Tunturibacter gelidoferens: one gene and its partner. The protein of the gene in region 1 interacts with the protein of each later gene in a pairwise test. Links are inferred from orthologs where the notes say so. Each region holds a gene or a part of one and is shown on either strand. Other genes may lie near its edges. The genes, in order: kdsB and RBB81_RS02225.

What was found.
Region 2: the proteins of kdsB (region 1) and RBB81_RS02225 interact in binary tests that used the Escherichia coli proteins (3 or more experiments, as listed by UniProt). The link is inferred for Tunturibacter gelidoferens from one-to-one orthologs.

What each region holds. Positions count from the first base shown.
Region 1 is NZ_CP132938.1:5,239,857-5,254,419, forward strand. What follows is about bases 9,621-12,388. They hold kdsB (3-deoxy-manno-octulosonate cytidylyltransferase), read left to right. Parts: upstream 9,621-10,501; coding sequence 10,502-11,275; downstream 11,276-12,388. Other genes in these bases: RBB81_RS22485 (S41 family peptidase), read right to left, coding at 9,621-10,107; RBB81_RS22500 (hypothetical protein), read left to right, coding at 11,908-12,216. Also shown: mtnP (S-methyl-5'-thioadenosine phosphorylase), read right to left, coding at 1-413; RBB81_RS22450 (hypothetical protein), read right to left, coding at 452-2,020; RBB81_RS22455 (YgfZ/GcvT domain-containing protein), read left to right, coding at 2,079-3,143; RBB81_RS22460 (DUF1844 domain-containing protein), read left to right, coding at 3,146-3,757; RBB81_RS22465 (MBL fold metallo-hydrolase), read left to right, coding at 3,760-4,575; RBB81_RS22470 (hypothetical protein), read left to right, coding at 4,572-5,357; riboflavin biosynthesis protein RibF, read left to right, coding at 5,354-6,334; RBB81_RS22480 (penicillin-binding protein 1A), read right to left, coding at 6,285-8,747; more of RBB81_RS22485, read right to left, coding at 8,875-9,620; RBB81_RS22505 (hypothetical protein), read left to right, coding at 12,498-12,848; RBB81_RS22510 (HAD-IA family hydrolase), read right to left, coding at 13,205-13,861; RBB81_RS22515 (phosphoglucomutase/phosphomannomutase family protein), read right to left, coding at 13,867-14,563. UniProt on the Escherichia coli protein: Activates KDO (a required 8-carbon sugar) for incorporation into bacterial lipopolysaccharide in Gram-negative bacteria.
Region 2 is NZ_CP132938.1:394,046-408,582, forward strand. The notes cover bases 5,486-8,227. They hold RBB81_RS02225 (TetR/AcrR family transcriptional regulator), read left to right. Parts: upstream 5,486-6,432; coding sequence 6,433-7,023; downstream 7,024-8,227. Other genes in these bases: RBB81_RS02220 (hypothetical protein), read right to left, coding at 5,486-6,074; RBB81_RS02230 (hypothetical protein), read left to right, coding at 7,148-8,227. Also shown: RBB81_RS02200 (hypothetical protein), read right to left, coding at 1-696; RBB81_RS02205 (winged helix-turn-helix domain-containing protein), read right to left, coding at 1,324-2,934; RBB81_RS02210 (hypothetical protein), read left to right, coding at 3,309-3,725; RBB81_RS02215 (hypothetical protein), read left to right, coding at 4,093-4,356; more of RBB81_RS02220, read right to left, coding at 4,566-5,485; more of RBB81_RS02230, read left to right, coding at 8,228-8,788; RBB81_RS02235 (SDR family NAD(P)-dependent oxidoreductase), read left to right, coding at 8,918-9,742; RBB81_RS02240 (acetyl ornithine aminotransferase family protein), read right to left, coding at 9,954-11,390; RBB81_RS02245 (PadR family transcriptional regulator), read left to right, coding at 11,992-12,333; RBB81_RS02250 (ABC transporter permease), read left to right, coding at 12,330-14,537. UniProt on the Escherichia coli protein: Involved in response to both electrophiles and reactive chlorine species (RCS). Represses the transcription of the nemRA-gloA operon by binding to the NemR box.

The DNA of each region.
Region 1 (14,563 bases):
GCCAGCGCCGCGCAGATCGGATCGCCGAAGGCGACATGAGCAACGATGCCCTCGCCAAAAAATGTAGAAGCGCGAGCAAAGGTGCGGTCGATAAACTGATCCGGAATTATGAAGTCCGTCGGCTTGTGTTCTTCTTTCAGCGAGCCCACGGCCGAGACCGAAAGAATCGAATCGACACCCAGCATCTTCATCGCAAAGATGTTTGCGCGGAAGTTTAACTCACTGGGGAGAATGCGATGACCACGCCCATGACGAGCGAGGAAAGCGACGTTGCGGCCTTCGAGTTCGCCCAGAACAAAAGCATCCGACGGCTCGCCGAATGGAGTTGTCAGGCGTTCCTCGCGCACATTGGTTAGCCCGGGCATGGCGTACAGACCGCTGCCCCCGATAATTCCAATCTCTGCCTTCTTCAAAATAACATTGCTCCCTTTAGCGGACACGTGGCGGCTAGCTACTTCGCCCCTCTGGAAGTATACCGTTGCAGGCTGCTTTCACTCACTGCGCCAAAGGACGCCAGAACCCGCGACATCGACAATGCCGGTTCCCTCTCTGGCATAACAGCCTGTTGCATCGGCCCCTGCGGCTGTATGCTTGTGATTGTGTCGCGCAGCTTTCGTGCGAGTGCCAGGTTGAAACCTTCACCAACAAAGACGGCATCTCCCAGTCGAGAGATCAGAACATCTCCCTCGTTCGTGGAGTAAACCAGTTCCGTCTCATCGACCTCATCTTTCTTCCGCTCCACAACGTTGGAGTACTTTCTCGGAATCTGTGCCGCGTAGATGCGAAGGAAAGAACTCGCCGAGTCGGCATTTTTCCAGCGCGAGTAGTAGAGCAACCCGATAGAGGCCGTCGACTCCTTCTCCGCCGCAGTCACAGCCGATTTGCGTTGCGCTGCGTAGTAGACACCGCCGTTCCACTCCGGCGCCAGCGCAGTTCCAATCTCTCTTCCACCAAACAGCTCGGCAAGAATGCGAACATCCAGTTCTCCCATCACGCCGATGTCATACGGTGCATACTCCGGGTCAAGCAGCGGATGAATATCCGGTAACCGAATCACCGGCACCGGTGCATGCGCCATGTAGGCCTGCGGATTCATAATCTCGAAGCTCGAAGACGGCGGATTCGCAAGCACGCCACTGAACGCCGCTTCTTTGCCCGCCTTGACCAAAATCGCCTGCTCGAAGCTAAGCCCTTCGCCATACGGAAACAGCAAAGATTCCTGGAGCAGAAGAGGCGCCCGTGCCATCACAGGCGAGCCGCCCGTATCTGTCACCTGGTCCTTCAACTTGTCCGCTAGATCCGGCGCGTCGGCAATCGTCTTCCCCGATTTCCGCAACGTGTAATCGATGAAGACAGCCATCGCCTGCCCCTCCGCCACGGCGGTACGTGCGGTGTCTGCCTCATCGACCTGCAGATGATGATTGTCCTCCTGCACGTTATAGGAGGTGTTAGCCAGACTCACATCAGACCAACTGGTCAGATTGATCCTCTGATCCTGCAGAGCGTGAGTCAGTTCATGCGCCAGCACCGGCTTCTGCTCGTCAGGTTCGATCCAGTCAAGCAGATTAACCGTCTTCGTCTTGTTGTCGTAAAACCCGGCAACCTGCTCGGTCAACAGCGACAGCAGAAACGGTCGAAGATGAAAATCGCGATCGAGCATCCCGAACTTCTTAAGCACAACCTCCGACCGCTCCATGCGCTTAGCGCCTTCATCCTCGTCGAACTTTTCCTTGAGATAGCGATTGACCTGATCGCGCGAGATTAGTTTGCGCTTCACGGTATGCTCAATCGGCAACTTGGTGTCGCTGCTCACGAAGTTCAGAATCTCATCCACAGAACGAAAAAGCTCCTTCGCCTGCTGCTTCGTCATTGGCTGCTGACTCGCGGCAGGCGAAGCTGGCTGAGGAACACTTTGGGTCGCCGTCTGCGCTGCGTATGCAAAACTTGTCGACCACAGCGCAAACGCCGCAATCATCTTCGTCGAACCCTCGCTCCCGGCCCAAAGCCTTCCCAGCAACATAACCCTCTCGATCCACCGCTATAATCAAGTGTACGCAAGTTTCTCGCATCATTTCGTCATGAGTTCACCAACACAATCCGACATCTCGATCTCATCAACTTCGACCCCCGCCTCGCGGCTTACGGCGCTCCTCCAGAACACCGGCCTATCCCCTTTGCACAATACCGGCTGGATCCGAGTCACCGGAGAAGACCGCGTCCGTTGGTTGAACGGAATGGTCACCAACTCCATCCAGCACCTGACTGCCGGCGAGGGCAACTATAACTTCTTCCTCAGCGTTCAAGGCCGCATCCAGGGCGACGCCACCATCTTCGCCCGCCCAGACGATCTCCTCATGGAGACAACCTCGCCTCAGGTCGCAGGCTTAATCGCGCTCCTCGACCGGTTCATCATCATGGACGACGTCGAACTCGCAGACATCAGCAGCACGCGATCGGGTCTGTTAATCGCTGGTCCCAAAGCAGCCTCGCTCCTACAGCAAATCGGTCTGACAACCGATAATCTCGCAGCCCTTGCGATGCGCTCACTCACCTGGAACGACTCTGAAGTGGACATCCTTCACGCCTACAGTCCTCTGGTACCGCGGTATGAATTGTGGGCCGATGAAGCGACAACCGCAAAGCTCTCCGGCACCCTTCAGAATCTCGGCACACCGCTCTGCGAAGATCAAAGCCTCGAATGGCTTCGCGTGCTCGAAGGAACTCCGCAGATCGGAACCGATATCCGCGACCGCGAACTCCCGCAGGAGACTGCCCAGACGCGCGCCCTGCACTTCGCCAAAGGCTGCTATCTCGGCCAGGAGATCGTCGAGCGGATCCGTTCCCGAGGCAACGTCAATCGCACCTTCAGCGGCTTCCGTCTCGCAGGCGACCTCCCCGCCGCCGGCACAGCCCTCGAAGCGGACGGCAAGCAAATCGGCGAACTCACCAGCGTCGCTGCCATTCCTCTGCCCGGCGAAGTCCCCACCACCAACCTCGCATTCGGCTACATCCGTCGCGAGGCTTTAGACCGCGGCCTCCCAATCGCGTACCCCGGCGGTGTCGCCACGCCGGTATCGCTTCCCTTTTCGCAGCCTGCAGCCTCCGCGCCACCGGTTGCATCTGAACCTCCTGAAAGAGTGTGATCATGCCTGAACAGAACAAGCCCTTCGTTGTAACCGACCGCCGCAAGTTCACCATAGACGGCGAACCACGCCCCGACGCCGACCCTTCTCCTGAAAGAGAAGAGCGCGAGTCAAGGCCAGCCGAACCATCAGCTGCAACGCCACCCCCGCCCACCGCGCCGGAGACACCCAAAGAGCCGGAACTTCCGCCAGCCCTGACCGCCGAGCAGACCGAACAGGCAAAGCGCGCCTACGAGATGACCGCTGATCGCCTAGACACCGCGATTCGCTCGGCCAACCCCGGCATGGACCACCCGCCCGCCATGAGCTTCGATCAGCTCGTCCAGTCCGTCTACATGACCTCCATCATGCAGCTCGGCGGCACCACGCAGGAGGGCCAGCAGCCCCAGGTCGACATCCTCGGAGCGCGCCAGAGCATCGACATGCTCCAGGTCCTCGAAGACAAGACCAAGGGCAATCTCTCCCCCGAAGAGACCCGCCTCCTTGAAAGCGCACTGTTCGAACTGCGCATGGCGTTTCTTGAAGTCACCCAGGCACTCGCACGGTCCGCAGCAGCCAAGGCACCAGGCGGCGCAGGCCGTCCAGGCCCCGCAGGCCCCAGCATCGTCCGCTAACGATGGAGGCGACCCTCACCTTCCTCGGCACCGGCACCTCCATGGGGGTGCCGACCCTCGGCTGCGACTGCGCCGTCTGCACTTCCGCCGTCTCGCCACACGGAGACCCGCGCAATCGCCGAACCCGCCCCTCCATCCGCCTCGACTACAACAACCACACCGTCCTCGTCGACACCGGCCCCGACTTCCACGCGCAAGCCATCCGCGAAAACATCCGTCACGTCGACGCCGTACTCTACACCCACGGTCACGCCGATCACGTCCTCGGCTTCGACGACCTGCGCCCCCTCAGCTTCCGCGTCAAAGGCGACATGCCCATCTACGCCGACGACGCCACCGCAAGCAGCCTCGAGCGCATCTTCGAGTACACCTTCCGCAAAGAAGATCGCTACCCCACCAGCGCCCAGGTCGAGATCCATCGCATCGACCCAACACCCGGATCGGGAGTCGATCTCTTCGGAGCATGCTTTCGCAGAGTCCCGGTCACGCACGGCCGCGAGGAGATCACCGGCTACCGCTTCGGCAACGCAGCCTACCTCACCGACATGAGCGACATCCCCGCCGAGAGCATCCCGCTCCTCCAGAATCTCGACGTACTCATCCTCGACGCCCTCCGCCGCGACCCACATCCCAGCCACTCGCACCTCGATAAATCCGTAGCCATCGTAGATCAACTGAAACCGCGACGAGCCTACTTCACCCACATGAGCCACGACCTCGACCACGCCACCACCGAAGCCGAGCTCCCACCCCACGTTCGTCTGGCCTACGACGGCCTCAAGATCACCTTCGAGATCGCACCGGAGACCGCCGCATGAGTATCGCGTGGAAGTTCCTGATTCTCGTCATAGCCTCGTATCAAGTCGCCGCTGGCGAGTCCGTCAACTTCAGCTTGCCCGAAACCAACAAGCTAATCTCGTTTACGTTTCAATCCAAACCAGGAGGTAACTCCTCGTTTCGTTCCTTTCAGGTAGATTCCGAAGGCAAGCACTTTGATTTCACCGCGAGAAACTCTATAGCTCGTATTCCAGCAAATCCTAACGAGCGTCGGGCGCTCGGGTATTGGATCGATATCCCGGGCCTGAAACTTCATCCTTCTCGCTATTTCCTTGTTGGCAAATATGGCACAGCTTCGGACTCGCGTACCCTTCTATTTTTCATCAGCGATGCCGGAGCGAGCGACGCCGCCGCATTACTTGTAATTGGATTTTCAACCTCGGGCGATCCTTACAAAGTACTTGAACGCGACTACTTGGATGTCACTTCATTTCAATCGACTCCCGACGGTACTGGTCTTATAGTCGGCAAAGAGACTCTCTCTCAGGTTATGGGTGGGGACGGCTTCAACGGTTCCACAAAACCTTATGCCACCACCTACGACCCGTTCTCGGTCTTCATCGTCCATCCTGAATCTAAAGCAGTCTACTCATTGGTCGTATCTCGAAGCTACAACCAGAAACACTATGTATGGGCGGGGTCCCACTCTCGGGAAGACTACGCCGTTCTTTACAACCTTCCCGAGCATCACGGACTTATCGGTGCGCCGACCTCTCGCGTACCGGCTCTTCTCGGAGAATCAAGGAACGAAGCGAAGCCATGATCATCTTCAACTCTCTCGCAGACATTCCCGCCGACTTCGGCCCATCGATCGCCACCATCGGCAACTTCGACGGCGTCCATCGCGGCCACCAGTGGGTCATCGCCGAGGTCGTAGGGCAGGCACGCGCAGAAAACATTCGTTCCATAGCCATCACCTTCGATCCACACCCTGCACGAGTCATCCGCCCCGAATCCAGCCAGCCGCTCATCACGCCGCTCCCGCAAAAGCTCGAGCTGCTCGCAGCCACTGGCATCGACGCCGTTCTCGTACTTCCCTTCACCACAGAACTCTCGCATATGACCGCCCGCGCCTTTGCCACCGAAGTGCTCAAAGACGCCCTGCACGTCACCCAGCTCCACGAGGGAGAAAACTTCCGCTTCGGCTATCAGGCCGAGGCCGGCGTCGAAAGCCTCGAAGCACTCGGCCGCGAACTCGGCTTCAGCGTGCGTGTCTACGCGCCGCGTCATCTGCGCGGAGAGACTATCTCTTCAAGCCGCATCCGCCAGATGATCGCCGAAGGCGACGTCACTCACGTTCGCGCCCTGCTCGGCCGCAGCTTCGCGGTCTGCAGCACGCCCGCCTCGGGCCGCGGCTACGGCACCCGCTACACCGTCCCCACCATTAACCTCGCCCCCTACACCGAGCTGCTTCCCGCAAACGGCGTCTACATCACGGAGTTGACCGTCGGCACCGGAACCTCAAGCGAGACTTTTGACGGAGTGACGAACGTAGGCAATCGCCCAACCTTCGGAGCCGACTCCTTCACTGTAGAAACCCACCTGCTCAACTTCCACCCCATCGATCTGAACGAATCCACGCCGCTTACCCTGACGTTTCTGCGTCGTCTTCGCGCAGAGATGCGCTGGCCAAATCCCGAAGCGCTCAAGGAACAGATCGGCCGCGACGTCACCAAGGCAAAACGCTACTTCAATATATGTCGGGCGGTGGGTTCGAAACTCCACTCCGCTCGTCCTTAGACTTCGCGGCCATCACCGTTGGTTTTACCGGAACCGCAACCAGCTGCGGCGCAGGACGAGATGCTTCAGGCATCTTCGGCTTCTCCTCAGCAGGTACCGGCGCAGCGGAAGCTGGAGCGGCAGGCTTCGACCTCTCTAAGCTCGGCGCTTCCAGACTCTGGTCCTGCTTCGGCACCAGCGGCTGTACAGGTTTAGCTGCATTCGGACCACCCGTGGGGACATCCAACTTCTTCTTCGGCGCGCCCGACGTGGGGAATGCCTCATCCGGCTTGGTCGCAATCGCAGCCTTCATAAAATCCATCCACATCGGCAACGCCGCTCTCGCCCCGGTCTCTTTTTCACCCAGCGACTCGCGATCATCAAATCCAATCCACGTCCCACACGTAATCGACGGCGAAAACCCAATGAACCAGGCGTCCGTGAAGTCGTTCGTGGTCCCTGTCTTACCGCCCAGAGGATGCTTCAACTGCGAAGCGGAAGCGCCAGTCCCATATCGAACCACCGCCTGCAGAAACTGCATCATCGTCCGCGCCGTATCAACCGAAATCACCTCTGAAACCTGCGACGGAGCCGCATCCAGCGGTAGCCCGTCCGCCTGCGTCACCTTGCGAATGTAGCGCGGCTCAATCCGAATGCCGTCGTTCGGAAAGACGCTATAGGCGCTCACCTGCTCGGCCAGCGTAATATCCGCCGAACCAATCGCCACCGGCAGAAACACGGGAATGTTGCTGGTCACTCCAAACCGATGCGCCGTGTCAATCACCTTGCGGATTCCGTACCGGTCCGCCAGCTTCAACGCCGGGATATTCCTCGACTCGGCGAACGCGTTCAGCAGCGACATCGTCCCCTTGTAGTCTCCCTCGTAGTTGTGCGGCGTATAAGGGCCATTCGGCGTAGGAAAGGTCGTAGGCCCATCAACAATGAAGTCCGTAGGTTTGGCGCCACCCTCAATCGCCGTCGTGTAGACATACGGCTTGAAGGACGAGCCCACCTGCCTCTGCGCCTGCGTCGCGCGATTGAACTGCGACAACCCAAAGTCCCGGCCCCCCACCATCGCCAATACCTCACCGGTAGAGTTATCCACCGCCATCATCGAGGCCTGCGCTCCAGAATCCTGCTCCAGCGAAGCGTTCAGCGTTCCATCTCCCGCGAAGCCCTGTACTTTTACGTACACGACATCCCCTGTACGCAGAAAGCTGTCGCCATCGGTGTTTTGCGTCCATCTCCAGTCCTGAGGGGTAAGCACAACCAGCCGCGCACCTACCTTCACCGTAACTCTCTTCGCAGAGACCGCCGTGACCACCCCGTGGACATAGCTTCCAATATCAATCGGCTGCACCCAATCCGGATGACGATAGCTCTCAATATCTGCTCCGTCCAGTACAACGTTCGGCAGCCTTCCCTTCCAGCCACGCCGCCGCTCATATGTTGCCGTACCATCCAGAATCGCCTTATTCGCCACCTGCTGCAGATCGAGATCGAGCGTCGTATAAACCTTCAGACCCGCGCCATGAACCTCTTCCACACCAAACTGCTTCTCCAGTTGCTTTCGCACCTCTTCCACAAAATAAGGTGCGACGCTGTTCGCAGGCGGCTCCAGATGCAGCCCAAGCGGCGCTGCTTCAGCGGCCTCTTCCTGCTTCTTCGTGATCTTGCCGTCCGCAAGCATCTCGCTCAGTACAAGATTTCTGCGCTTCAACGCGCGATCGGGAAACTTGATCGGCGAATAAGCCTCAGGCCCCTTCGGCAACGCCGCCAGCAGCGCAGCCTCCGGCAACGTCAGATCATGCACGTTCTTATTGAAGAAATACTCCGACCCGGCCTCAAACCCATACGTCCCATGCCCCAGATAGATCTGGTTCGCATATAGCTCGAAGATCTGCTGTTTCGTAAATCGCCGCTCAATCTGAACCGACAGGAACACCTCCTGCAGCTTGCGGCCATACGTCTTCTCCGACGAGAGAAACAAGTTACGCGCCAGCTGCATCGTCAACGTCGATGCCCCCTGTGCTCTCCCATTCGAGTGCAGATCCCGATACGCGGCCCCCACAGCCCGCACCAGGTTCACTCCCCAGTTGCTCTCAAAGCTCTTGTCTTCAATTGAAATGATCGCCTGTTTCAGAACCGTCGGAAACTCGGAATAAGGCAGCACCACCCGCCGCTCCAGCGCAAACGAGCCAAACGGCTTCCCATGCACATCCAGCAGCTCTGTCGTAGTGTTCGGACGATATCGCGCCAGGTCATCCATCTGCGGTAGATCGATGGAGTAAACCAGCATCAGCCCGCAAAGCGCCCCAAAGACGGCCGACAGCCCCAGCAGCGCATAGAACGTAACCCGCCTCGCAATACGGCGACTCGGATAGTCAGGCCCGTTCAGCGTGGCGCGCCGAAGCGCACGTTGCCAATCGGGCATCTCGTCATCAGGCGTTGGCGGCCTTTTTTCGGGGCTGTGTAAGCTCTGCACGAAGTCTCACGATAGCACGGCAGAGGAGGCGTTTCTCTCCCACGAAAGGGCCAATCACACGCCCGAAACAATCAGCCTAAGCAGCCTTGCTCTTTAACAGGTCCAGCGCCTTCGTCAGTTGTTCATCCACCGTCACTGCAGGCTTCTGCAGAGGCTGCTGCGTCTTCTCCGCGGGAGTCGTCGTGTCTTCCTCCGCTACCGCATCCTCGGCAGTCGAAGCCACCAGCACTCCAGGCGTAACGCCATCATCCTGCAGCTTCTTCCCCGAAGGCGACTCATACTTCGCAATCGACAGAATCAACGCCGCACCATCCGGCAGCTCGAACGTCTTCTGCTGAGCGCCCTCACCAAACGTCTTTTCGCCAACCAGATCCGCCCGCTTATTATCCAGCAGCGCCGCAGCCACTAGCTCCGCCGGCCCAGCCGTTCCACGATTCACCAGCACCACCACCGGAGCAGTCGTATTGATCGCCTTCGACGCATCCGCCGTAAACGTCTGCTTGGCAACCTTCTGCCCCTCCAGCATCGCAATCGTGCCGTCTTTCAGGAAAAAATTTGCCAGCCGAGTCGCCTCAGGCATATCGCCCGCCGCAACGTCACGCAGATCAAGCAGAATCTTCTTATTCCCCACCTTCTGCATCGCCTTCAACTTCGCCTCGATCTGCTGCACATGATCATGGTCCAGCACACCCGGTTTCAGATAAAGAATCGACGAGTTCTCATACATCGTCTCCGCAACCGGCGGCGGCGGCGTCGAAACCCGCGTCATCACGATCTTGTCCGGCGCAGCCTTCCGCGGCCGCACCACCGAAACCGTTAGCTCACTCCCCGGAGCCCCCTCCAACAGCAACTGAATCATCGCCAGCGAGATATCCCGGGTATCCTGCGGCCCGATCGCCTCAATGATGTCGCCGTCAGACAGATTCGCCTTATCCGCCGGGCTCCCCGGCACCACCGAAACTACGGTCGCATACCCAAACCGCTTCGAAACATTGATCCCCACCTGCGCCTTGCCGCCCTTATCCGCCTTGAACGCCTTATAGTCTTCCGGCGTCAGATAGCTCGAGTCCGCATCCAGCGACTCCAGCAGCCCACGCAACGCGCCATTGGTCACCGCGTTGATATTCGGCTCTTCCACATAATCCGTCTGGATATGCCGCAGCACTTCGCTATACACATTGATCTGGCGATAAGCACCATCCTGCGGCTCGCTCGCAGCGCTCACAGGGTTTGAGTTCACCCCTAAAAACACGGTGACAACCAGAACAACCGACACAGCAAGCAACAGTATCTTCGAGATCTTAGGCATAGTTCGGAGCGACTCCAAGGGGTGTTCCCGGCGCAATACCGGTTAGACGCACCCGCAGGCGAAACGATCCCGCAGGCAAAACAATATAGACAAAATGATACTCTCGATCCATAGAGAGTGCGCCAGCAGTCGCTATAACACTTTGGTGGCGGTGGGCAGAATCGAACTGCCGACCTACGGGTTATGAGTCCGTCGCTCTAACCATCTGAGCTACACCGCCAATGTGTATAAGGCATGCCGGCACAAAACTCCTCTGTAGTCAGAGAGAACGATCGCCACGGCACAGCCATCTCCAATCATACTTGATTCCGGCCACAGCGAAAAGCCAGCCACGGACAGCCATCAGCGGGCCAGCCAAGGCGAGAAGCCGACCGGCAGCGATGGAAAGTCGAGCATCCTCGGCGTAATTCCCGCCCGTCTGGCCTCCACCCGCCTCCCCCGCAAGGTCCTCCGCAACATCGCCGGCCGGCCCATGCTCGCCTGGGTCTACGACGCCGCAAGCGCCTGCCCCCAGCTCGACCGCGTCCTCATCGCAACCGACTCCGACGAGGTCGCCGACCTCTGTCACCGCCACCAATGGCCCGTCCAACTCACCTCGCCCGACCTCCCCAGTGGCACCGACCGCGTCCACGCCGTCGCCCGCCACCACCACGCCGACATCTACGTCAACATCCAGGGCGACGAACCCCTCCTCAAGCCCCAGCACCTCACCGCCCTCCTCCGCCCCTTCACTCAGCATCACGTCGAAGTCTCCACCCTCAAAGTCCTCTGCACGCCCGAAAACATCACCAACCCCAACGCCGTAAAGGTAGTCACCGCCGCCGACGGCCGCGCCCTCTACTTCTCCCGCGCCACCATCCCCTACGACCGCGACGCACAGGCCCGCGACGGACAAGCAAGTGAGAGACAAGCAGAAATTGGACAGCCCAGCGACGGCTCCGCTCTCCAATACTGGAAGCATATAGGCCTCTACGCCTACCGCAAGGCCACCCTCGAACGCTTCCCCACCCTCCCCCCCAGCCTCCTCGAACAAACCGAACGCCTCGAGCAACTCCGCTTCCTCGAAAACAACATTCCCATCCACGTCGAGCCCACCGAGTTCGACACCATCGGAGTAGACACCGAAGAAGACCTGCAACGCGTAGAGTCCCTACTCCTGCGCCAATAATCAATTCGCTCTTATCCGATAGCTATCTCACGTTCTCTTCACTCCTCACGCTTCTGTTCCGTCAACACCACCACCCACCCCCGACACCACCACCCCCAACATTCGTCATCCATAACACCGCCATCCCATAACAACGTCCTCCCATAACACCGTCATCCTGAGCGAAGTGACTCACGGCACTTTGTGAGTCACGCAGTCGAAGGATCCCCGTATTTCGCCTTTGCAGTTGCCGTTGTCTTTGCCGTTGCCGTTGCTGTCGTCTTTTGGTTGTCATCCCCGAAGGGGATCTGCGGCTCCCCCTTCACACGCAACAATCACTAGACTCGCAATGCTCAAGCCGTCACTCCAGTAAAATTCCACAGCACCACTCACCCGCAACGCCTTCATCCTGAGCGAAGTGACTCACGGCACTTTGTGAGTCACGCAGTCGAAGGATCCCTGTATTTCGCCTTTGCAGTTGCAGTTGCCTTTGCAATTGCCTTTTGCCTTTGCCTTTGCCGTTGCAGCCCTGGCCGTAGTCCTTTACGATCAGCCGACCCAGCCTCCTTCTTGTCGTTCCGCACCGTTAGGTGTGTACCGTTAGCCTTTCGTGTTACTTACAACAGGAAAAGGTAGATGCTAGCCTTCCAGCGATGAAGATCATCGCGGCGCTTTTCTTCTGCTTGCTAGAAATCTCCGCATCCGCTGAGAAGATGAATGTGAAGGTGATCGAACACAGCATTGGGGAAAAATCGTACACCCAGTACGTCCCCGGCTTCACTCCCGCTCCTTCGGCTGGTGTGATCTACCAAACACCCCACGCCGTGCAAGGTTCCCTGACAGATATATTCATGACGCTTCTATTGCCTGACGGGAGGAGTGTGGATGTCGTATGTCAGGATCACTTCTGGGGCCTATCAAATAATCGGCACAACTGCAAAAACCCGACTGTTGATGCTTGAGGCCAACTTCTCAGGGGACAACGTAAGGCTAACTTGGATCGCGGGCATTGGCGGGAAAAAGAAGGACTCTGAAAACTTCATCATCCTGCGCATATTTTCAGGGAATACCTACCAAGCAAAACCCTGATTTGCTGCGTTAGCTAATTCCTCGCTGTTGATCTCGGCTTGAGGTCGCTCGCCGGTTGCCTGTTTCACCACGCATCCATAAACAACCAACAACATCCCACTCTCCGCAGCCTCAACGAAAGCAGTAAACTAATCCCCACCAAGGGAGCCGGAGCATGTTGCTCGAACTCGCTAAACCCGTAGCTCTCTTCCTCTGCCTTCTCTCCCTCCTTACCGTCTTCCACACCGTCTTCTTCACCCTCGAAGACCCCCAACTCCTCCTTCAGCCCCATCAGGCCCTCCACGACCGCGTCATGGACTCAGTCCTCCTCCTCGCCCTCTCGGCCGGCATCTCCCTCGTCGGCGCCTTTATCTTCCGCGAAGCCGAACCCTACCCCCACCCATCCCTCTCCGCCACCCTCCCCCTGCAGCTCTTTTACTGGGCCACCGCCCTCATGCTCCTCCTCTTCCCCCTGGCATCGTTTCTCGAAACCCACTACATCTTCAGCCCCATCATCCACTGGTAGACGCAAAAAATCTTGTCAAGCCCCGAAAAGCGGTAAGCCTTTCACAGTCAGCCACATACATGTGGCGTATGAGTTCCATCCAATCCGCTATACTTGATTCAGACTAGGAAGAGCCCCGGCAACCCGGGGCTTTTTTGTGTCTACAGACAGAAGATCTCCCGTAACTCCTTTGACTGGACGAATTTAGCTATAAGCCTTTCGCAATGAAGAATTTACGACGAGGCTATTTTCTAAGTAACTCATACAACGCAACTTAAGCAGGGTAATGGGGGGAGGGGTACCCGCCTCCAGCCAGAGAGGAGTCCGCAGTGTCGATCACGAGAACCCATCAGTCCTTGACACGAAATCTACCGGACTCAGATCAGAGGATCGAATCGAAGCTCCAACCCCTCTGCGCCCACCGTCACCGCCACGCCCTCAAGCGTCCCAACAAGCCACTGCGCTCCCTCCAACTCCTTGGCGGAGTGCGTCCCCACTACGCCCAGCACGCGAGACCCAGCGGCCAACCCGGCGCCCACACCCGAAGGCGCATCTTCCACCACCAGGCACTCCTCCGGCCTCAGTCCCAGCAGCTCCGCCCCACGTCGGTACGGCTCCGGGTCTGGCTTACCCCGCTCCACCATATCGGCACTGATAATCCGCTCCGGGATCGGCAGCCCCGCCGCCTTCAGCCGGCTCAACAGCAGCCTCCTTGTCGCCGAAGTCACAATCGCCCACCGCTCCACCGGCAGACTCTCCAGCAGAGCCTTCACTCCCGGGAGCACCACCAGGTCCGCCACATCATTCATCTCCAGATCCTCGATGTACCGGAGCCCCTCCTCCGCATCGATATCCGGGCGCAACGCTTTCACAATCTCGATCGCCCGCATCCCATGCGGCACTTCAAAGATCTCCGCGTTCGGAACTTCATAGTGCTCTGCCCACTGCCGCCAGCAGCGCACCACCGACCCAATCGAGCTCACCAGCACCCCATCCATATCGAACAGGATGCCCTTCGCCTTCACAGAAACCATCTCACTCAAGCAGGTCGCCCCTGCAGAACAAACGTCTCCGCCGCCGCGAGCACACGCTCCACCGACTCCACCGAGCAACTCTCGCAGTACACCCGCAGCAGGGGTTCCGTCCCCGAGGCCCGGAGCAGCAACCATGTCTCCGCCGCGTTAGGCTTACCGGTACAGTCAGGATTCTTTAGAAAGAACTTGATCCCATCCAGCGTCTCGACCCGAAGCACCCTCAGCCCCGCAAAGTCCACTGTCCCCGCCGAGTCCTTCAAAGCCTTCGCCCTTGCAATCGCAGACTGCTTCAGCTCCTCATCGATGTGCATATCGATGCGCCCATACTGGTGTTCGCCGAACTCCTCCTGCAACGCAGCAACGAGCTGGCCAAGCGTCTTCTTCTCATCCGCCATCACATTGGCCAGCAGAAGCGAGTTCAGCATTCCGTCCCGCTCCGGCAGATGCCGGCTGATGCCAATGCCACCCGACTCCTCCCCACCAATCAGAATCTCCTGCTCGAGCATCAGGTCGCACACATACTTGAACCCGATCCCGTGCTCATGCAGCCGCCGCCCATACTTCGCGCAGATCCGGTCCAGCATCTTCGTCGTGTTGAACGCGCGCGTCACATCGCCCGGCCACTTCTTCCGCTCCAGCAGCCACTTCAGGATCACCGCGAAGATCTTGTGCGCATCGACCACGTTGCCGTGCTCATCCACC
Region 2 (14,537 bases), 4.8 Mb from region 1 along the record:
GCTGGTGGCTCCGTGGGTGTCGACGGTCAGGGGCGTACCGGCTGTCGAGCCTACGCTCTCGTCGCCGATGCGGAGGTAGAGGACGGGGTCTTTGACATGGAGCTGGATGGGCGAGGTCTCGCCTTTGAGCTCGACGATCTGGTGGGAGGCTGAGAGGGGGTTGACGGCAGCCTTGAGGAGGTTGTGTCCGGTGTTTCGATTGAGGTCGCTGTCGGTCTGGGCGAGGGGGACCAGCTCCGGGGTGCCGCGGTAGGTGTCGAGGGCGAGGGTGCTGTCCTCTTCCGGGAGGCGGAGATCCTTGGCGACCTCCGGAGTGAGGGCGGCGCGGTCGGCCTCTTCTTTGAGGAGTTCGGGGTCGATGGCGGGTGGCTGGGGGTTGTCGGCGGTTGCGGTGGGCTGAGAGTGCTGGCGGTCCCAGCGCTTGGTGGCATCGAGGTCTACGAGGTTGAGAGGGATCTCCTCTTCGGCTCCGCCGCGCTCGGCGCTGACGTAGTGGACCACGCTGCCGACGATGCGGTAGCTCATGATGATCTGGTAGCTGCCATCCTTGAGGATGAGGCGGGTGCGATGTGGCGCCGAGTTATCCGGCTCGAGCGCGGTGGTGTGTTGCTGCAAAGCGTGGAGAGATTGTGGCGCGCTGATGGTGGCGGCGAGGAGAATTGCGGCGAATTTTGTGGTGCGGCGGGGATGATCCATCTTGTGATTCCACAGTTTAGACGCAGGCTCGAGTTTGTCGGAGTGGGGCCATCCCCCTCCCCCCGGGGGGTGGGGGTATCTTGCGGCGAAGTCTATTATTTTGTCTAACTTGCGGGAGGGTAGTGGCTGTAAAATATTCCACCCAAAGGACTTACTCGCAAAATATTCAAAATCAAAGAGTTATGGCTGCCTTACGCAAAGAAGCCTCGGCAAGACCCGAGGCGGACCGTCTAGATCCATTATAGCGGGCGGGATGGGTGTATACGCCACACGAATCGGCCCGTCTGGAGCGGGTTTTATGCAGTCAGGGGCTTGACAGGTTTTTCGGCGCTCGAGGCCGTCGATGCGACCTGACGATCTCGCGAGATTCTAGCACAGGTGGTTTCTGGTCTGAGTGAAATTAAGTAGTGGATTAATTTCCTGTTTGCCCGTTAACCGCCCACAACACAACATCTTGGACGCTTCTCCGACGGTGCTGCTCGGTAGGCGCATCGGCGAATTGTCGCTAACTGCGGCACACGATCATCAGCATTCCTTTCCAGGTCGCTGGATAGTTACTTGTTGACCGTTATGCCGCCTCGATTGTTTCTGTTTTAAAACTGTCGCAATGTGACCCGATGTCGCCCCCTATACCTCAAGGCCAGCTTTGCGGAGGCCGACGATCAGGTGTTCGACCATATCCGGTTGCCACCAGATCGCTAACTCCTCGCGGGGAAATTTGGCAATGTCGGGCCTCTGAATCAGAAGAGTCTGCAGGGCCTCGTTCGCTGCCGCCTTTCGGCCGAGTTGCCCGGAGCTCGCAGCGATAGCGAGTTGAGTGCGCCAGAAGCCAGGCATATTTACCTTGTGGGCAAAATCCAGTGACGTTTTGTATTCGCCTTTGCGATATGCTTCGAAGCACGGTACAAACCAATACCAACCAGGATGGTGAGGGTTCAAGCTTCGGGCCTTTGCTGACAAGTCGCCGCCACGCTCCCAATCGCCCGCGTAAGCAATTAAAAACCCGAGGTATGCAAGCGTGAATCCATCCATCGGATTGAGAGCAACAGCCCGCGCCGTCGCAATTCGGAAGGAATCCAGCTCCTTGCGAAAGAACTCGACGGACGCCAGCGCATGATAAGCGAGATGATTCGAAGGCGCTCCTTCCACCGCACGCTGCGCGGCCGCGAGAGCCCTGCCGAGGGGATCCGCAAGAAGATTGAATCTATGCGTGAACTCTTCCTTGTAGAGGAGCGACAACATCGCCCAGGCATCAGGATAGTTCGGCGCTTGTTGGACCGCGCGTTCCAGTGCCGCTCTCGCTGGACCATGTTCCTTGGCACTGACGCGCTGAAAATGTGCGAAGCTGCGAAGCACCGCTTCGTACGGGCTCAGCCTGGACGGATCCATGGTACGGAGTGCCTCACTCATGCTGCGCGTCAGAACGCCATGCGTATCTGCGATGGTCGACACAATCTGCGGAACGACGTCATCAAATAAATCATACGCAGTCTGTGAGGAAAAGGGCCGATCATACGTTTCGGCCCAGAGATGAACTCCTGAATTGCAATCGATCAACTGCGCTGCGACGCGCACTCTCGCGCCTGCGTGACGAAGGCTGCCTTCGATGACGTAGCGTGCTCCAAGCTCCCTGCCAGCCGCTCGCACATCGACCGACTTGCCGGCGTATTGCAAAGTGGAGCTGACCGAAATGACGCGAAGATAGGAAAAACGAGATAGCCCGGTAACGATCTCCTCGATCAGCGCGGTGGCACGATCAGCGAGGTCAGCATCGGCGTCGCTCAGTTTCAATGGCAGCACAGCAATCCAGAAGCCATCGTCGGGCCGAGAGCGCGAAGTGTTCTTCATCCGGCTCCTGGAGTGCACACTGGCATCAGCAGATTGTGTCTTCGTCTCCAAGTCAGCGCTTCCTACAACAGCGATGAATCGGTACCCACGGCGGGATAGCGTTTCAACAAAACGCGGCCTCTCCGCGGAATCGGCCAGTGTCTCGCGGATCTTGTTGATCGCAGTGTTCAGGTTGTGGTCGACATCGACGAACGTGTCCGGCCAAAGCCGCCGTTGCAACTCCTCTCGGCTGATCACTTCGCCCGGCCGCTCCAGCAGAATGGCCAAAACGGAAAATGGCTGACCCGTCAGTTTCAGCTTTCGCCCCGACTTCCACAGCTCTCCCGTTCGAAGGTCAACTTCGAAGATTCCAAAGCGGACTCGCTGAGAGGGATGGGAGGTATCGTTCACAGTTCGCGCCCTTCCTCCTCGGTCCGGCTGTGTCGGCATCGCATCAGTCTAGTCCCCCGGACGAAGCGCGAGGAAATTACTCCGGCTAAAGCACTTAACGATTGACTTTCTTTTGACCTTCCAATGACCCGCCATGCATGGAACCGGCTCCGTGGAAAGGCTAGAGTTTCCTACAGATTGCTGGGGACGCGACTGAAGACCGACGGGTTTTCGGCGTTGCCGGCTGACTAAAGGAGAGATCAATGAGGGACTCAATGACTGGATCGAATCGTATTCGCAACATCGTAGCCATAATGGCCGCAGCGGGCATGCTATGGATGGGATCCACTCAACTTGTGCAAGCGCAAACTGAGGCAAATGTTGGGGGAGACTCTTTGCGTGACACGACTTGCTCAAAAGCCGATGTAGCAGGAGAGTGGGCATACACCGAAACGGGGACGGTCATCCCTGCAACAGGCGCGGTTCCCTTTGCCGCCGTCGCGAGATACACCCTCGACGCCAAGGGAGATCTGTCGGGAACGGCGACGAGCAGCTCGGACGGTAACCTAGCAAACGTCACGCTCAAGGGGACCGGCACAGTGAACGCTGACTGCACCGGCACACTCACCGTCGGCGTCTACGCATCGGGAACCCTGGTCCGCACCGCCACCTTCTCCATTGTCTATGTGGACAAGGCGCGAGAGGGTCGTGCGATTGTTACGTCGCTTGTACTCGCTAGTGGCGCCACCGTGCCGGCGGTGCTAACTGCTAACGCAAAAAAGCTCTTCCCTGAACTGCCGCATGAGCGATGAGGGATACAAAACTCCTCTGCGATCACCAGGAGCCTGTCGGACTCAGGCAGGCTCCTCTAGCGCGTCGGAGGTGAGCCGAGTGGTGCCTCGTTCTTCCGGGACACGAGAATGAGACCGGTCCGGACATCCGCTACCTGATTGCTATCGACATTCTGCGCATTCATGAAAGTCGGCCAGTCTTCACCGAAGCGCCCATTCCGAAACTCAATTGGCGATATCAGGAGACCTAGCACGCATTGAAGCCCGATATTGGTTGCTTCTTCTGGGTTCCGGGTGTGTAGTCGGCAATCCGGAAGTCGTCCTGCAGCTAATCGCTTGCGGTCTGCCTGGAACCGGGAGGCATAAGATTGGAGGCAGAGGTATTCCGATGCTATACAAGAAAATCAGTGTGGAAGTGATCGTCGTTGCCGATGAGGCCGAGGCCGTTGTCGCGGAGTTGAACGCCGCACTCGATGGGCTGGAAGCGAGCCACACACTCTTCGGTGGTGGGATAGAGACCGTCGCTTTCGAGCATCCGGGAAAACGAAGGAGATCGGCACTCGCACACACGATCGCCGCCGGTGAGACGGTCGCTGATGCTCTCAAGACCGCACGTGCAGGCATGACGGTTGCCCTTCGCGCAGTTATCTGATGTAGGCCGTCCCGCCAAGCGAAGGCCCATAGAACACGTTGAGAAGCTCGGAGCGGACGAGCCCTGCCTGGAAGATCGCTCCGAGAGCGGAGAGGCGCTCAGCAACGCAAAGCCTTGTCAATTGGAGCCCCGTCCGATTCGCACGAAACGTCTCGAATGGAGCTCCATGCTGAGAGGATTCACTAAGCAAAGGAATCAGCGTTCGTCGTTCATCGTTCGTCCTGGCCCTTCGGATGCGGGATGCATGGATTGGTTCGCGGGCCACTGGTGTTCTGACCGAAGAACCAATACAAGTTGGAGGTGCCATACTGCGCATCGCCGCCAAAAGTATTGAAGTCCGGGTTTGTGAAGTTCCCGAAGACCAAGGTGCAGTTTTCTCGGTCATCGTAGCGGTCGTCGTTGCCTCCGTTCTTTGTTATCGCGTAGAAGGGATAGAACTGTGCGCCCACTGGCGGGACGACGCAGCCGACTCCGTTCGGTTTGCAGGTGCTTTCTGAGGCTGCGACATCGGTCTCGATCTGAATGATTGGAAAGGGCTGGTCGTATTTGCCAGTATCGTCAGACGGACTGAGTGGGCCGATGCCGCCACCTTTGACAGACTGGATTGCAACCGAAGTGGCGTTGTTGCGCGTGCCATCTGGCCAGTCGAACAGGTAGGAGCTACCGTCAAAATCGATGTCCCCTCCTGTGGCGAAGTTTAAGCAGCCAGCGACCGTGGGTCCTGGAAAGCACGGCGCGTCGTCGGAATCGTTGTCGCCATGGGCGCCGGGGGTGAAGTGACCGAGTTCCATGGAAAAATTGACATTGGCTTGCAGTGCGGCCCAGGAAGTAAAGTTGCCAAACTTCGCAGTGTCGAACTCAGGGTGGAAGCTGAAGTTGGTCCCGACGCAGGTGTTCGGATTCGTGGTCTGGTAGCCGTTGTGGGCGCTGGCTACCATGAACCCGGACTGACCCGTGGTGAGATCCTGGATCATCGTCATCACGCCTCCCAGGACATCTCCGGGTACGTCCAGGATGGTGACCCGCAGCCGGTCGCCCTGGTTCATCAGCAAGGTGCGACTGTTTGGAATGTAGCTCGCGTTGGTCATAGTGTTGGGACCGGGCGGCCCGATAGGAATTCCATCGGTCTGGATGAACGCAAAGTTCGTAGTCTCAGTGCAATTGGGATTGAGATCTCCGTTATCCATCGTTTCGAGGCTGTTGATGTGCAGCGACGCACACCAGTGGGTCAGGTCACAACTGATCTGGGTGATAAAGGGGGGATTGCCGGGGGGATAGAACTGCATCTCGAGGAATGCAGACCCAGCAGAGGTGGGATTGTTCTTGTCGCTATCCGGGATGCAAGGCCCGCGCACAAAACCTGAATTAGGATCGCAGAGCGCCATGGAGAGCCAGAACGTGATGAAGTTCTCGAAGGACTGAGTAGCCGGCACGGGGCGTTCACGCGGCAACGTGAACTCCCATTGCACATTGTTACCGGAGTGAGGAACCGTGGAGATGAAACCGACACTCGGCTCGTCATGCCCGATGTAATAACCGTTGTCGTAGCCCCGTTTGCCGTATTCATCGTGAAAGTCAGTGCAAGTATCCTGTGGTCTGAGTGGTTTTTGAATTTTGCTATGGCCATTACAGTCCAGGCCGCCGATGGGCTTGAACGACTGAGCTGATGAAGCTGACGAGAAGATCAACAAGCTCAGCGCCGCGTTAACGAGAAGCATTCTGCGTACTACGGACATGGCAAACACCCCGCTCTGTGAATTAAGAAGCCGGTGGCCCAAGGTCGGTAATTGGTATAGCACCGTAGATACCGACCGTCAATTCTGCGGAACACTTAGTTAGAAATTAATTCGCGAGGCCCCGAACGATGGGCCGAGCCAAGCTGTAGCGCTGAACTCGTCTGACGTGTGATTGACGCTGAGGAGATCGCCTTCCCTAGTGGTCAGCACGGCAATTCGTCTAAAAACGGATGAAAAAAAGACAGTCTAGACAGTGTCTATGGATCAGGTTAGTAAACGGGAATTGATATTGCGAACATTCGTTGACTCTGCTAGACGACCAGTCTATTATTGATTAGCTATGGGCACTGCACCGCCCTCAACTCGCGATCATCTGCTTGCGGTGGGGCTGGAGCGACTTCGCTCGACCGGCTATACCGCGACCGGGGTGAAGGAGGTTCTTGATCTGGCGAAGGTTCCCAAGGGCTCGTTCTACCACTACTTTCCGAGCAAGGAGGAGTTTGCCGTGGAGGTGTTTCACCTTTACGCAAAGGGCGAGGCGGAGCGATGGGAGCGGGTACTTGGAGATCGCAAGGTTGCTCCGTTGAAGCGGCTGCGGCGGTACTTTGAAGAGCTGATCTCGGTGTTTGGACAACGCGGAGAGATCAGTGGATGCCTGGTGGGGAATCTCAGCCTCGAGGTTGCGGACCACAGCCCGCGGTTGCGGTCAGAACTGAAGGGGGTCTTTGCGGTCTGGCAGAAGAGCGTTGCCGATGTGCTGCGTGAGGCGGCGGAGCGGGGAGATCTGGCGAAGGCTACGGATCCGGACGCTTTGGCGGGGTTTCTGTTGAACAGCTATGAGGGGTCGTTGATACGAATGAAGGCGGAGAAGAGCGACAGGCCGCTTGAGAACTTTCTTCACTTTGCGTTTGATGTGTTGCTGAAGAAGTAGGCTGACCTGCGCTTGAGTCTGGTGAGGAAGATGCCCTGGGCTGCCCACGGTAACGTTCCGCGGTAAGTGTGGGCTATGATCGAGTCGATCGCGCGCTGACTATGTTTCGGCGATAGTGACTACGATGCGAACTGGGATGCAAACTCGCTTCACCTTGTTTATTGTGGCTCTTGCCATGCTGTCGGCGGTGGACTTCGCGCAGGTAGGCCATTACGGCACCTCCGAGAAGTTGGGGACGGTGATCTTCAGCACGTCATGCAGCAGCGCAGTGCAGCCGCAGTTCAATCGGGCGGTGGCGCTGATGCATTCGTTTCAGTTTGCGAGTGCGATTGAAGCGTTCCATGCGATTCTTGGTAGCGATCCGTCGTGTTCGATGGCTTACTGGGGTATCGCATTGAGCGACTGGGGCAATCCCTTCGCTACGGGCCTCAAGTCGCAGGCTCAGCTTGATGCGGGTCTGAAGGCGGTCGAACAGGGGCGAGGATTGCATCCTAAGACGGAACGTGAGCGTGCCTATCTTGAGGCTGTGGCGCGTCTCTATACCGACACAGCGACTGTCGATCAGCGCTCTCGCAAACTGGCGTATGAGAGCGCGATGGCTGCTGTCAGCGCTGCTAATCCTGAGGACATTGAGGCGGCCATCTTCTATGCGCTGGCTGTATCCTCCGCCGCGGATCCGACTGATAAGACTTATGCCCGGCAACTGAAGGCCGGCGAGATACTGGATCGCCTGTACGTTCAGTATCCCGATCATCCTGGGCTGGCGCACTACATCATCCACACGTATGACGTTCCACCGCTGGCTGCACGGGCGGCTGGAGCGGCGCAGCACTATAGCGAGATTGCGCCTTCAACTCCTCACGCGCTGCATATGCCCTCGCATACGTTTACGCGAGTGGGAGACTGGCAGGCTTCGATTGACGCTAATGTTGCCTCTGCGGCTGCTGCACGCAACGCAGGACAGCCGGCGGACGAGTTGCATGCGAGCGATTATCTGGAGTACGCCTATCTGCAGACGGCCCAGGACAATGCATCGAGGCGTGTGGTGGAGTCGGCTGATCAGATTTTTTCGCGCTTCGATCCGAAGATGCAGATTGGTGGAGCGGGCGGGGCAACGGCGGCCTACTTTGCGAGGGCGGCGATCCCTGCTCGATACGATCTGGAACGGCGGGACTGGGTGAACGCTGCAAAGCTCCAGCCGCTGCCAAGTCCGCTTCCTTACACCGAGGCCATGACCTACTTTGCCCGAGGCCTGGGGGCTGCGCATTTGAAGGACACTGCGGCTGCACGTGCTGCAATCGATGCTCTGGCGCAGTGTCGCGACCGGCTGAACACGATGAAAGAGAGCTTCTGGGCGAATCAGGTGGAGATTCAGCGATTGGAAGTTGTTGCATGGCTGGCGTCTTCGCAGGGACAATCCGAGGACGCATTGGCCGGAATGCGCAGAGCTGCCGAGATGGAGGACGCGACCGAAAAGAGTGTGGTTACGCCAGGGCCACTCGCTCCGGCACGCGAGCTGCTGGCAGAGCTGCTGCTGGAGTCGAAGCGACCCGTTGAAGCGCTTGTGGAGTTTGAATCGACACTCAAGAGGGAGCCGAATCGCTTCTGGTCCCTGTATGGGGCGGCTGAGGCGGCGAAGAGCAGCGGCGATCAACAGGGGGCGAAGAGGTACTTCAACGAGCTGCTCAAGGTTGCCGAGCGTGCCGACCTACCTGGACGTCGGGAGCTGGTCGAAGCGCGCAGTGGCGTGTCCGGACAGGATTAGGAGAGTTAGGACGAGAAAGAAAGACTTTCTTTGCAGGAGGGAGTCTTTTTTTGAATCTACTAACCAACCGGTCTACTCTAAGTAAGCGAATCAGTTTCTGGTTCACACTTTCGCAGGGACGGAGACTTTATGACTACCTCAGCTACTTCTTCTAAAGGCACTACTCTTGGCAAGGCTCTTATCACCGGCGCATCAACGGGAATCGGTGCAGTTTATGCGGATCGGCTGGCGCGCCGCGGCTATGACCTGATCCTGGTGGCTCGCAATGGCGAGAAGCTGAAGGAGTTGGCGGCTTCGCTGACTTCGGCGACTCGCCGTTCGGTTGATGTTCTCGCGGCAGACCTTACGAATAAGGCGGATTTGCGCAAAGTCGAGGAGCGGCTACGCTCGGATCAATCGATTACGACGTTGGTGAACAATGCGGGATTTGGCGGGACGACTTCGCTGGTGGACTCGAAGATCGATGAGCTGGAGAACATGATTGAGTTGAACGTGACGGCGTTGACTCGGCTGACCTATGCGGTGGTGCCAGGGTTTCTGGCGAGAGGCAAGGGCGCGATCATCAACATCTCTTCGGTTGTGGCGGTGGCTCCGGAGCTACTGAATGGCGTGTACAGCGGGACGAAGGCTTATGTGCTGAATCTTACGCAGTCGCTGCATAAAGAGGTGGGAGGCAAAGGTATTCAGGTGCAGGCAGTGCTGCCGGGTGCTACGGCGTCGGAGTTCTGGGACCGCGCGGGGATTGGCGGGCATCAGAATCTGCCGTCAGAGATCGTGATGAGCTCGGAGGAGATGGTGGACGCTTCTCTGGCTGCGTTTGATAGCGGCGAGCTGGTTACGATTCCGGCACTGCCTGATGTTGCGGATTGGGAGAAGTTCAATGCTGCTCGTGTGGCGTTGGGACCGAACCTCTCGCATAAGCATGCGGCGAAGCGGTATGGAGTGCGCTCGTAAGAGCACTGTCCTGCCGGACGGGCCCGCTGCGCGCGGCGCGGTCACTTCGTGACTTGTATACCCTTGTCCGGGTGGGTTAGGGGCGCGGGGCCTCCCGTTGGTCGGCATTTTGATTCCGACCAACGGGAGGATCTATGCTCTCGCGTTGTCAAGACCGGTAGACGCGTCACGAAGTGACCGCCTCCCGCGTAGCGAGCCCGTCCGGCAGGACTCAGGCTTTGGCAGCGAGAGCGATGCACTCTTCCAGGATGTCGAGAGCGACCTCAGCCTCCTGCTTGTTGACGATGAGCGGGGGGCAGAGGCGGATCGTGGTTTCACCGCAGCCCAGGATCAAGAGGCCGCGCTCGAAGGCCAGGTCTACGACCTTGTCGCGCATGGGGCCTACGGGGGTGCGAGACTGCTTGTCTTTGACGAGTTCTACGCCGATCATGAGGCCGCGGCCACGAACGTCGCCGACCGTGGGGTGTTTGGCAACCCATGGACGGAGGCGGTCGAGCATCTTTTCGCCGACGGTGACGGCGTTCTGGAGGCCTTCGCGCTCCAGGATGTCCATGGTGGCGAGAGCGGCGGCGATGCAGATGGGATTGCCGCCGAAGGTGCTGGCGTGAGACCCGGAGACCCAGTCCATGACGTCGGCCTTTGCCATGCAGATGCCTAGCGGCATTCCGCTGGCGATACCTTTGGCGATGCAGACGATGTCGGGTTGAACACCGGAGTGCTCGATGGCCCACCACTTCCCTGTTCTTGCGGCGCCGGACTGGACCTCGTCGGCGATGAGGAGGATGCCGTGGCGGTCGCAGATGCGGCGGATCTCCTGGAGGAAGTTGTCGGGCGCTACGACGTAACCGCCTTCGCCCTGGATGGGCTCGAGGATGATGGCTGCGACCTCTTCGGGCGGGAGGATGGTTTTGAAGAGCTTCTCTTCGATGTAGCGGGCACAGCCGAGGGCGAAGGCTTCTTCTTCCTGCGGACCGCCGCTACAACCGCGATAGGCGTAGGGGTAGCGGACGTGATGGACGCCGGGGACGAAGGGTGCGAAGCGCCGCTTCTGCTGCGGCTTGGAGCCAGTGAGCGAGAGTGCGCCCATGGTGCGGCCGTGGAAGCCGCCGAAGAAGCTGATGATGTTCTGGCGGCCGGTGTGGTAGCGTGCGAGCTTCATGGCGCACTCGACGGCTTCGGCACCGGAGTTGCCGTAGTAGAACTTGTGCGGACCGGGCATGGGCGCGATGGCGGAGAGGCGCTCGGCGAAGGTGGTCATGTTTTCGTAGTAGAAGTCGGTGCCGGACATGTGGATGAGCTCGGCGGCCTGATCCTGAATCGCCTTTACTACTTCGGGGTGGCAGTGGCCGGTGGAGTTGACGGCGATGCCGGCGGCGAAGTCGATGAACTCGTTACCGTCAACGTCGGTGACGCGGATGCCACGACCGGATTTGGCCACCATGGGGTAGCTGCGGGTGTAGCTGGGGGAGATGAGACGGTCGTCGGCGGCGACGATTTTTTTGGCATTGGGGCCAGGGAGAGCTGTCTTGAGCTTGGGGCCGAACTCGGCGTAGTGCTTGGAACGGATGGCTTCGCCGGCGGCGGGGGTGACGCTCTGGGCGGAGTTTTGCTTCAGGTCTTCGAGGGTCTTTTCAGTGAGGGTTGTCATGCGAATCTCTCCTTGGGGCAGCGGTGCGTTTGGTCTTTCCGTTCGTGCTCGTATCCGTTCCAGATGAGGGACGGCGGCGCTCTGTGGTTGCAGAGAGAACGGTTTGCGCTGGTGGCGAGGACTTCGCCGGCTGTTGGGGTGTTCGAACTTAGTCGCCGGCGAAGAGACTAGGTCGTGTGAGGCTGGGCAGGACGCGGAGATGGCGACGCGGCATCTGGTGGCGCTTGGAGCGGCACTGGAAAGCTGCGCTGCGATTGATCCGGGCTGTGTTGAACAGCGATTTCATTGGGAAGTCTGCCTTTGGCGGTGAGTATACCTTATCGTGGTGACACTCGAACACCGGTGTCCTGCTGGACGGGCTCCCTACGCGGGAGGCGGGCGTTCGCACGCCTTTTTAGAGCTTCGCGTGGTCCTCCCGTTCGTCGGAGGGAAGATGATGATGCCGACCAGCGGGATACCCTATGCTGCTGGCGCTGCCAAGACCGGTATACCCGTCACGAAGTAACCGCGCTCCGCGCAGGAGGCTCGTCCGGCAGGACAAAAACTCTCCTTGACAGCTTAGGGAAGTGGGTCTAGCCTCCTAATCATCTTAGGGGGACACTTGACCACCCAGGCCCAACTTCTTCCCGGCACACTTGATTTGCTGATTCTTCGCGCGGTCTCGCTTGGGCCGTTGCATGGCTATGGCGTGCTTCTGCGCATTGAGCAGATCTCGGGCGGCGCGCTACTGATTGAGCAAGGCGCTTTGTATCCGGGGTTGTTTCGTCTGCTGCGGCAGGGTCTGCTGAAGGCGGACTGGGGAACTTCCGAGAACAATCGCAGGGCCAAGTTTTACGAGTTGACTGCAGTGGGCCGTAAGCGCCTGCAGGAAGAGACGGACAGCTGGAACCGTCTGGCTACCGCGATCGCCAGCGCACTTGCTACGCAACCGGAGGAAATATGAGACCCTTCGCCTCTCTACGCTCCTTTGTTTCGACGCTGTTTCATCGTGCTGAGATTGATCGTGAGATCGACGAGGAGCTTCGCTCGCACATTCAGCATCGTGCCGATGATCTTGAGCGTGGTGGTCTTCCGCGCGCAGAGGCAGAGAGGCGTGCGCGCATTGAATTTGGTGGCTATCAACGACTGAAAGAAGAGAGCCGCGAGGCGCTTGGCGGCCAATTCGGCGCGGGACTGCTTCAGGATATTCGTTTCGCGATGCGCAGGATGGCCAAGAAACCTGGTTTTGCGGTTGTTGCGATCTTGACGCTGGCGTTTGCGATCGGGGCGAATGCGGTGGTGTTTGCTGTTTTGAACGCGTTCATCCTGCGGCCGTTGAACGTTCCCCAGTCGGAGAGTCTTTATGGGTTGTGGCGTCTGTCCAGCAACGACATGGCCGAGTCTTATCCGGACTATCTCGATCTGCGGGACCGCAACCACAGCTTTGAGAGTCTGGTGGCTTACAACGTCGAGCAGGCGGCGCTGGATACGGGCAACGATCCCTCACGCGCCTGGGTCGATGAGGCCACCGGAAATTACTTCGATGCTCTTGGACTTAAACCGTACCTGGGCCGGTTCTTTCATGGCTCCGATGAGCACGGACCGAACAGCGCACCCTACATTGTGCTGACTTATGACTTCTGGCACAGCCACTTTCAGGGCGATCCCGGCGTCATCGGTCGCGTCGTCCGGCTGAACAAATTTCCCTACACCATCATCGGGGTGGGGCCGCCTGAGTTTCATGGCACCCTGATGTTCTTCAATCCGGATTTTTTTGTGCCGATTGTGAATCACGCGCAGTTCGATGAGAACGACCTAAACAACCGGGGCGATCGCTGGGTCTTTATGACGTTGGGACACCTGAAGGCGGGAGTAACTCCGGCACAGGCGATTGCGGATCTGAACTCGGTGGGAGCTTCTCTTGAGAAGGCTTATCCCAAAGACGATCACAAGATGAGTTTTAAACTAGCGCGTCCGGGTCTTTATGGGGATTACATTGGCCGGCCTGTGCGGACGTTTATGACGGCACTGATGTTGTTGGCGGGATTGATCCTGCTGGCTGCGTGTGCCAACCTCGGCAGCCTGTTTGCCGCGCGCGCTGCTGATCGATCGCGTGAGATCGCTCTGCGGCTTGCGCTTGGGTCGAGCCGCAAACGGATTCTGCGTGGGCTCTTTGCAGAGGCTGTACTGATTTCGCTGGTGGGCGGGGCAGTTGGACTTGCAGGCAGCGTGGTGTTGTTGAGGGCGTTGAGCGTGTGGCAGCCAATCTCCCGGTGGCCGCTTCATATGTCCGTAAATCCGGATGTAAAGGTGTATGCGGTTGCTTTGTTTCTGGCGTTGGCCAGTGGATTACTGTTCGGCGCAGTGCCGGTGGGGCAGGTTCTTCGCACCGATCCGTATGAGGCGGTGAAGGGTGGCAGCGTCGAGACGAAGCGCGGCAGGTTTGGCTTGCGGATGAGTTTCCGCGATCTGCTGCTTGTGGTGCAGATTGCAATCTGTGCCGTTCTTGTCACTTCTTCGATCGTCGCCGTGCGCGGATTGGCGCATTCGCTGCACAACAACTTCGGCTTCGAGCTGCAGAACACGATGCTGGTTGAGACAGACTTAAATATGGCGGGCTATCGAGGCGACAAAGTGCCGCCCATGCAAAAACGCATGATTGATGCGTTGGCGGCGATTCCTGGCGTTGAGTCCGTGGGCCTGGCCGATCAGGTGCCGTTGGGGGATGCGCAACCGGACTCGAATGTCTTCGCCGACAGTACGACGGATCTTCGGCCTGCGAATGCTGCGTCAGATGCGCTGATGTTCAAGGTCTCGCCTGAATACTTTCAGGCGGCAGGTACAGCGCTGGTGTCGGGAAGAGCCTTCACCTGGCAGGAGAACAGAGACAAACCGCGCGTCGCCGTAGTGAATCGACAGTTCGCGCGGAAGATCTTCGGCTCCGAGGCAAAGACTATGGGCGCGTACTTCAAGCTGCCCGATGGAGCGCGTCTTCAGGTTGTGGGCATTGCAGAGGATGGCAAATATGGAAGCCTCACGGAAGATCCGCAGCCGGTGATGTTTCTTCCCATTCTGCAATCGCCATCCAACTCGGCGTATCTCGTGGTGAGGTCGAGCCGCGATCCGGAGCAGCTGGCACAGGCTATCAGAGACACGTTGCGGAATATG